DNA from 2 places in the Caproicibacter sp. BJN0012 genome. Region 2 is predicted to be linked to the other one. Evidence: riboswitches for the same ligand, from Rfam matches in the RefSeq annotation. Region 2 holds a riboswitch; the other holds the start of a gene.
The links. Region 2 has a riboswitch for FMN ahead of ribD (bifunctional diaminohydroxyphosphoribosylaminopyrimidine deaminase/5-amino-6-(5-phosphoribosylamino)uracil reductase RibD). Riboswitches for the same ligand answer to the same signal wherever they lie in the genome.

Region 1 (4,640 bases), 730 kb from region 2:
TCATTTTATCAAAGATCTTGCAGGAAAATTCCCGGACGCATTCCGTGTGCGTGCGGCTGCAGTGGTAGGAATCCGCGATTTTCCCGGCACAGGAAATCGCGCTGACGCGCACATGGTCCAGATACTGAGCGGAGCTTTTGGGAATCAGCATCTGACGGATCAATGCGTCCCAGAGCTCCACTTCAGGGGACAGGATCGTTGTGGACGCAGTAAAGCGAAGGAGCCGGATGGCAATTGCCAGAGAAGAATACAGCAGCTCGGCTGTTTCTTCGGAAAGGTTGTATTTGCGGCCGATGCGGTCCTGCGGCATTTTCCTGATTTGTTCAAAGAGTTCCTTAATTCGAAAGGAATCCAGCTCGTACCTCCCGTCCTTCAGTTCAATACCGCAAATTTTCGCAATCAGGCGGACCCCGCTGCCGGTCAAAACAAGATTGCCCGCCTTTCCGCTTTCCAGAGGAACATGGATATGCCACAGGATGGAATCCAGATATTCCTCAACAACGGTGGAAAAATCATCCGTCGCATTTTGGATATTTCCGAGCATATCGTGGAGTTTCAGCGATCCCATCGGAATATTCTGCGAAAAAATCATTTGTTTTCCATCATAGACGGAGAAACCGATCGTTCCGGCCCCGATATGGCAGATCAGCGCGCTCTCGCCTTTCGTTTTTTCCATCCTGCTATTCATGTAATTTAAGATTTCCCAGTAAATCAGAGTTTTTTCCTGATCATCCTCCAGAACCTCGACCTGAATCCCGTTTTGTATCTTCAGCTGGTCGATGATGAATGAGCGGTTTTCCGCCTCCCGCAAAGCCGTGGTGGCGACGGTTCTGCAGTCTGTTACGCCATATCCGGTCAGAACGTCCTCGTAGCCGTGCAGAAGGGAAGAAAGTTCGCGAAGGCTTTCAAAACTGATTTTTCCGTCGGTAAAAACCTCGTGTCCCAGGCGAAGCGGGTATTCGAGGAGATCGATATTTTCGATCTTGCCCTTTTTCAGCTGTGAGATTCTCATTTTCAAGGCATTGGAATCAATGTCAATGACAGCCGCGAGCCTGGGATTCTTTTTCCTGTTCAAAGAATTCTCTCCCTTCCACTCCGTAAGATTTATATATTATTAGGATAACAAGTTTTTATTCTGATTTCCACCTTTTTACATAGATTTTACATAAACTAAATCAGGCCGTCTTTCCTTCCATCCGGTTTCAGGATGAGATGATTTTCCGTTTCGTGTGTGATATACTGGATTCATGCAAAAGGAATGCCGAAAAGAAAGGTTTACGAATTATGAAAAAAAGACACCATTCCGCCTTCCGGCGGACGGCAGTGATCTCTGCCGCGATCATTTTCTGCGGTGTGATCGCAGCCGCAGCGGCGTTTTACCACGGACAGATCCCCGGCTTGAATCAAAGCCAAACGTCCTCGTCCGCTTTGCCGTCTTCTTCACAGACAAAGACGCCTTCTTCCTCAAAATCTGTCCCGAAACCTGTTTCCATCACTATTCTTGGCGCGGGGGATGATTTGATACACAGCACTATTTACAATCGCGCAAAAAAGCTGGCGGGCGGGAAGGGCTACGATTTCGACCCGATGTATGAACGTGTGGCCGGAAGAATTCAAACCGCCGATATTGCGGTCGTCAACCAGGAAAGTATCCTGGCCTCAAAGGTGGCGCCGATCTCGGGATATCCCCTTTTCAATTCTCCGACCGAAGTGGGGGACGAGCTGGTTCACCTCGGCTTTGACGTAATCAATCAGGCAAACAACCACGTTTTGGATATGGGACAAAAAGGAATCAAGGCGGCGCTCGACTACTGGGACACTCAGCCGGTCACAGCCATCGGGGCGTATCGGAACGACGCCGACCTTCAAAATATTCGGATTGTGGAGTCAAAGGGAATTAAGACCGCGCAGATCGGGATCACGGAAATGACAAACGGTCTGTATTTGCCGAAAGATTCGGATTACCGCATCGTCTACGCAAGTGATACCGAACTGATTAAAAGCCTGATCCAAAAGGCAAAAAGCATGGCTGACGTCGTCGTGATTTCTGTTCACTGGGGAACCGAGGATACCTACACACTGACGGATCAGCAGAAGAAACTTGCGCAGGAAATGGTCGACTGGGGCGCGGATATCATTTTCGGAAATCATCCGCACGTGGTGCAGCAGCTCACTTTGTTGACAAGGGCGTCCGACGGCGCGAAATGTCCTGTGATTTTTGCTTTCGGGAATTTCATTTCCGGCCAGCTTTACGGAAGAAATATGGTAAGCGGTCTGTTGACCGTTACGATGACTAAAAATTTTGAAACTGGGAAAACCGTTTATTCCGGCATGAAATTTGAACCGATCGTAACCCATTATGAAACCAGCTTTGCAAACCTTTCCATTTACCCGTTGAGCGAATATTCGGAAACGCTTGCAAGCAAGCATGGTGTTCGGAAGAGGACGCCCGAATTCAGCATGCGGTTTATCCAGGACATCATTGACCAAAACATTCCCAAAGAGTATCAGGCAGAGTCTTGACAGAACTTCCGAACTGTGTTATACTTCTGACAATTGAATAAGTTCTTCGGGGCGGGGTGCAATTCCCCACCGGCGGTAAAGCGGTGAGAGCCGATAAGCCCGCGAGCGGAAACGCAGATTTTGGTTTGATTCCAAAGCCGACGGTAAAGTCCGGATGAAAGAAGAAAAACAGACGATTTTTTGTGCTGTTATGCCGTCCCGCATTTTTGCGGGACTTTTTTTGTTCAATCCGTTGATTCCTGCCTCAAAGGATTATTGAAGCCTTTTTTGGCATAGATCAAAATAAACAGTTTCAGGAGAGGGTGCAATTCCCCACCGGCGGTAAAACGGCGAACAGCCGGCGAGCCCGCGAGCGGCATATCAGCCGCGGATTTTGGTTTGATTCCGAAGCCGACGGTAGAGTCCGGATGAAAGAAGAGGAGCAAAAATGACAAATAATTATGAAAAAGCCGGCAAACGCCAGAGACTAAAATTTGACGCCAGAAACATCGCACAGATTGGGGTTCTGTCCGGAATCGCATTTCTGCTGATGATGTTTGAATTTCCGCTGTGGTTTGCCCCCGCGTTTTACAGGCTGGATTTCAGCGAGCTGCCGGTTTTGATCGGAGGCTTCGCTCTGGGGCCGGTGGCCGGAATCATGATTGAACTGGTGAAGGTGATTTTGTATCTTGTAATCCACGGAAGCTCCACCGCGGGCGTGGGCGACCTTGCCAATTTCCTGATCGGATGCTCGCTGGTTGTCCCCAGCGCAATTCTTTACAAATATCATAAAAGCAGACGCAATGCGGTCATCGGTCTGGTCCTGGGCACTTTGGTGATGATTCTGGTCGGCAGCCTGGTGAATGCTTATGTGCTTCTTCCTGTCTATGCCGTGGCTTACCATATGCCGATGAGCGCACTGATCAGCATGGGCTCCGTCGTCAACCCGTCCATAAAGAACCTGCAGACCTTTATTCTCTTGGCTGTCGCACCGTTTAACCTGTTCAAAGGGGTAACGGTTTCCTGCCTGACGATGCTTCTTTATAAAAGAGTCAGCCCGATCCTGCACCATACCATGGGGAAATGAACGCTGCGGCGGATGGCCGGATCTTTAAGAATATCCCTTTACAAATTCTTTAGCCTGTGCTATACTGTAAAGCATAAAAATTGAATATTTCCTTATCAAGAGTGACGGAGGGAACAGGCCCTGTGATGTCCGGCAACCTGCTTGGAAAAAGCAAGGTGCCAAATCCTGCGGGAAAGCCGAAAGATGAGGTGGATCAGGACCGTCCGGTTTTCTTCCGGTCGGTCCTTTATTTTTTCGCCCGTTCAGGGCGTACTGAAAGAAGTCAGGAGGATATTTATGGCCAGACATTTTTTTACTTCAGAATCCGTAACGGAAGGGCATCCCGATAAAATGTGCGACCAGATCGCGGACGCCGTTTTGGACGCCATTATTGCACAGGACCCGGCCGCGCATGTAGCCTGTGAAGTGACGGCGACGACGGGTATTATTCATGTGATGGGGGAAATTTCAACGACTTGTTATGTCGACATCGCTTCCATCGCCCGCGATGTCGTAAAGGATATCGGATATAATGATCCGGACTGCGGTTTTGACGGAAATACCTGCGGTGTCCTGACTTCCATCGATGTCCAGTCGCCGGACATCGCGATGGGCGTCAACCGTTCCTTTGAAGCTCAGAATGGAGCGACGGATGAAGATGATCTGATCGGAGCCGGGGACCAGGGAATCATGTTCGGGTATGCCTGCGACGAGACGCCGGAATTGATGCCCCTGCCGATCTCGCTGGCGCATAAACTGGCCAGGCGGCTGAGCGAAGTCAGAAAAACCGATCTGGTTCCTTACCTGAGGCCCGATGGAAAAACGCAAGTGACCGTGGAATACGAGGGGGACCGCCCTGTCCGGGTCGACACCGTGGTGGTATCGGCCCAGCACAGCCCTGAAGCAAAGCTGGAACAGATTCGGAGCGATATTCTGAAATACGTCATCCAGTCCGCCATTCCGCAGCATTGGCTGGATGAAAAAACAAAATATTATGTGAATCCGACCGGCCGGTTTGTAGTAGGCGGCCCGGTCGGCGACAGCGGACTGACCGGCAGAAAAATCATCGTAG
Region 2 (4,640 bases):
CCAGAGTCCCGTTCGGTTTCGCCATCAGCGGAAACATATGGCCGGGGCGGCGGAAATCCTCGGGCTTTGCGCTGCCGCTTACACAGGCGCGGGCCGTGATGCCCCGTTCTTCGGCGGAAATGCCCGTTGTGGTGCTTACATGGTCGACGGAAACCGTAAACGCCGTTTCATGATTGTCGGTATTGTCGGAAACCATCTGCGGAAACCGGAGCTTTTGACAGAGCGCAATGCTCATGGGCATACAAATCAGCCCTTTGCCGTGCACCGCCATAAAATTGACGTTTTCCGTCGTGGCGAATTCAGAGGCGCAGATCAGATCCCCTTCGTTTTCCCGATTTTCATCATCCGTTACTAAGATGATTTTTCCCTGGCGCAAATCGTCAAGCGCCTTTTCTATCGTACTGAACGCAAACATGCCGATCCCTCCTAAAATCCATACCGGGCAAGGAATTCCTTTGAGATGCCGCTCTGTCCTCCCGGTGTGCGGAGCAGCTTTTCCACATACTTTCCGATGCAGTCGTTTTCCAGATTCACCGTGTCCCCGACGCGCTTTTCCCCAAGCGTGGTATTTTGGGCCGTGTGCGGAATCACGGATACGCTGAAATCATTCTCTGTTACGCCCGCGACGGTCAGGCTGATGCCGTCGATGGCAATGGACCCTTTGTCGATCACATACCGCAGAATGCCGGGGGAAGTCCGGATGGTGAACCAGATTGCGTTTTCATCTTTCCGCACCTTACTGATGCCCCCGGCTCCGTCGATGTGCCCCGTGACGATATGCCCGCCGAACCGTCCGTTCAGCGGCATGGCGCGTTCGAGGTTGACCGTGCCGCCGACGTTCCTATTCAAAAGGTTGGAGCGCGCGGCGGTTTCGTGCATCACGTCGGTGGAAAAGGAATCTTCCGACAGGGAAACGACCGTCAGGCACACGCCGCTGACCGCGACGCTGTCGCCCAGCCTCAAACCCTCCAGAACCGCCGACGCGCCGATGGTCAGGACGGCGGAGCGCCCGCCTCTTTTGATGGAACGGATGATTCCCGTTTCCTCTATGATTCCTGTGAACATGGGAGCACCTCGCTTTCCAGCAGAATATCTTCTCCCAGCTGCGTCACCTGCGGCGAGGCAAGCCGGAACGCCTTCTTCGGGTCTTCCACGCCGATTCCTCCTACCGGAGATTTCGCATCGGCGCCGCCGAACAGCTTCGGAGCGACGTATGCCTGTACCTTGTTGACGATGCCGCTTTGCAGTGCCGACCAGTTCAGCGCGCCGCCGCCCTCCAGCAAAACGCTGTCAATTTTCTTTTCCCCCAACGCGGCCATGAGCTCACGCAGATCCACATGCCCATCCTTCGACGGAAGCGTGAGGATTTCGCATCCGGCATCCCGGTAGGAATGCGCAAGGGCCTCATCCCGTGAGCAGGTGGCAAGAATAGTGGGAGCCTCTCCCGCCGTCCGCACAACCCGCGCGTTCAGCGGTGTCCGCAGCCGGGAATCGCAGATAATGCGAGCAGGATTCCTGCCGCCCGGCAGGCGGCAGGTCAAAAGCGGGTCATCCGCGAGGATCGTGCCGACACCCGCCATGATGCCGGTATACCGATGCCGGTCTTCCTGTACGCACCTGCGGGCGGTTTCGCCCGTGATCCACTTTGATCGGCCGGACCGTGTGGTAATTTTCCCGTCCATCGTCATGGCGTACTTCATCACAACGTAAGGCGTTTTAGTCTGGATAAAGTGGAAGAACACCTCGTTCAGCCCGGTGCAGGCTTCACATAACACGCCTTCGGAGACTTCGATCCCGTGCCGGCGTAAAATCTGGATTCCTTTTCCGGCAACCAGCGGATTCGGATCGACCGAACCGACCACGACGCGGCGGATGCCGCTTTCCAGAATTGCCTCCGTACACGGCGGTGTTTTCCCGTAATGGCAGCACGGTTCCAAGGTCACATACAGCGTCGCGTTCCGCGGCGGTTCCGTGCAGGAGGCCAGCGCGTTCCGTTCCGCGTGCAATTCTCCGTACCGCTGATGATATCCCGTGCCGATCACACGGCCATCTTTTACAACAACTGCTCCGACCATCGGATTTGGGTTAACCCAGCCGCAGCCTTTTTGTGCGTATTCCAGCGCCAGTTTCATGTAAGTTTCGTCAGACAATCGCAACACCCCTAAAATAAAAAATTAACACCTGAAAACATTGGAAATGTCTTTCAGGTGTTAAAATTTAGGTGTATTGGAATGCCTACAAAACCATCCAGCGCGATAAATTCGGCTTTGATGGTATAGCAAAGTGTTGTCGAACACTACTTCGGCATCAAACACAATTTCAACACATCTTCTTCTATCCAGACTTTACTGTCGGTTTTGGAGTTTCACCAAATCCTGACTTGAACATAATGTCAAGTCCTGCGCTTACGCGCTCGCGGACTATACCGCCGATCGGGAATTTCACCCTGCCCTGAAGACATTTTAAATTATTCAGTTGTTTGAATTAATTATACGCCGGTTGATAAAAAAATCAATATTATTTAATTCAAATTCGATAAATACCTATAATGCATAGCTTAGTCGGGCTTATCCGGCCGGTGAGAACCAGATCAGTGATGCAGGAATCTCTGTCGCGAATAGATCAATTCCGCCGTTGCGATCACTCCTTATTTTGTTGACAGGTTACTTCTGTGGCACCTACGTGAAAAATCCGTCCCTGTCCGTGAATTTTGTGGGCGACCGAACTCTTCACGAACAACTATCTAAACATCCTGCACCTTGTGCCCGCAGCTTTTAAATCAAGAAATATGTAACGGAACGGGACTTGCAGATCATATTGAGAACTGAATTTAACACCAATTATAAGGATTTGCCTGATGGCAGACTGTAGTTACAACTTTTGTAAGGCCTTCCTTTCGAATTAGAACGGGAAATATACAAGAAGCGTAAACATGCCTTCCTCTTCTGTTATTTCCATAGACCCACCGTGCCGCATGGCGATCTCCCGGATGCTGGAAAGGCCGAAGCCATGGGAATGTCGGTCCTTCTTTGTCGTGATTGGAATGCCAGCTTCGAGAACTGGCTTTTCAGTGGAAGGATTTTGCACCTTTAAAACAAACAGCCCTTTGTCCGTTCTCGCTTTTATTGAGATATGCCTTTGCCTTTCTGGCAGCTTATCACAGGCCTCAATCGCGTTGTCAAGGCTGTTCGCAAATACCGCGCACAGGTCCGGGTCCTGAATTTGGATTCCCTGTGGCACGGACACTTCCACTTCTGAACGGATTTGATGCTGCTCCATGATGGCGGCTTTGGACGCCAAAACAATGTTGATAATCTGGTTTTCACAAAATTTTCGCGTGTGCTCCATCACCGGAGAATGGATCAGCCCGTTCAGGTAGTCCCTCAGTTCCGGTTCCGGCAGTGCCGACATGGTTTGAAGGTGGTTCGCCAAGTCATGCCTGAGCCGCCGAACTTGGAGCTGCTCCTGCTCCAGATTCCGATAGTACATACGGTTCATCTCATAAAAATTCTTTTCCTGCTCCAGCTTTTGCTGCCGGGCTAGCACCACGACGGCCCACAAGAGGCCGATGGAGGTCAGCGTGACCACCGGAAGCAGAAGGTAAACGCGCGGCTCTCCGCTTCCGCCCTCTTCATTTCCCAGAAGAACGGTGATAAATGTGGCGGCCAGAGGCGTCAGCGCCAGCACATCTATAAGCGCCCATAATTGAGTCGATAGGTTGTATTCCTGCTTTGGTGCAAAGCGTCTGAGCGCCAGATAAACTGTCAGCCAAAGAAAACATTTGAGAAGATCGATGCTGTACAATAGAAACATGCTGTCCACGAGTGCGTTGAGAGAAAACCCAATGCTGGACAGAATCAGTGCTATGGAGAGGCGTTGCAGCCAGCTCCCCTCGCAGCAAAGAAAAACGACGCATCCGAAGCCCAGGAACGCGCCGGGCAAGTTGACCGGATCTCCGACAAAGACAGCCATGCTGGTAAAGAACAGACAGCCAAGATATAGGATTGGCTCCGCCCATCGTTTCTTTCGGATAGGCAGAAACAGTATCGCGATCCGCATAATCAGAGACGCCGTGACGAACCTGCTGAAAAAGCCCGCCGTCATCATAACGGGGCTGTTAAACCAGTATCTCATATTCGGCTTTCCCCTTCGATCATGTCCTTTGCCAACGCCGCCATCGCGCTTTGACGGAATGCCCGGCTGACCGGCAACCGGGCATCGCCGATTCTGACGCCGCTTTTTTCAATTTCCGATACCGCTCCGGCACGGACCAGATATCTCTGGTGAATGCGGATGAAACCTGAGCCAAGCGTAGCCTGAGCGTCATCCAGCTTGCCATAATAGGCATACTCCCTCGCCTCGGTTAAAACCTTGACCAGACGCCTTTCGCTGCACAGGTAGAGAATGTCTTTTTTAGCAATGCGGTACAGGCCCTCCGCGTTTTGCACGGTGAACGTCTGCGGCCTGCGGCTTTCCATCAGCTTCTGCGCGCGATCAAGCACCAGTCGGAGCTTGTCTTCCTTCACGGGTTTTACCAGGTAGTCCATAGCGCCGACAGCATACCCGTCAAATACAAAGTCGGAGTATCCGGTGACGAATACGAGCATAAGATTTGTATCGTGCTCCCTGATCTGCTTTGC

Region 1: it holds a riboswitch for FMN, as region 2 does, so the genes downstream of both, VA597_RS08645 (ECF transporter S component) here and ribD (bifunctional diaminohydroxyphosphoribosylaminopyrimidine deaminase/5-amino-6-(5-phosphoribosylamino)uracil reductase RibD) in region 2, are expected to answer to the same signal.

Annotation. Positions count from the first base shown of each region.
Region 1 is NZ_CP142518.1:1,789,245-1,793,884, forward strand. Features, by position in the region: gene VA597_RS08635 (Ppx/GppA phosphatase family protein) at 1-1,075, opposite strand, end outside; gene VA597_RS08640 (CapA family protein) at 1,285-2,523, shown strand; FMN riboswitch at 2,562-2,693, shown strand; FMN riboswitch at 2,808-2,946, shown strand; gene VA597_RS08645 (ECF transporter S component) at 2,951-3,589, shown strand; SAM riboswitch class I at 3,679-3,779, shown strand; gene metK (methionine adenosyltransferase) at 3,866-4,640, shown strand, end outside.
Region 2 is NZ_CP142518.1:2,516,997-2,521,636, reverse strand. Features, by position in the region: gene VA597_RS12220 (bifunctional 3,4-dihydroxy-2-butanone-4-phosphate synthase/GTP cyclohydrolase II) at 1-415, opposite strand, end outside; gene VA597_RS12215 (riboflavin synthase) at 427-1,065, opposite strand; gene ribD (bifunctional diaminohydroxyphosphoribosylaminopyrimidine deaminase/5-amino-6-(5-phosphoribosylamino)uracil reductase RibD) at 1,047-2,150, opposite strand; FMN riboswitch at 2,323-2,463, opposite strand; gene VA597_RS12205 (sensor histidine kinase) at 2,902-4,134, opposite strand; gene VA597_RS12200 (LytR/AlgR family response regulator transcription factor) at 4,131-4,640, opposite strand, start outside.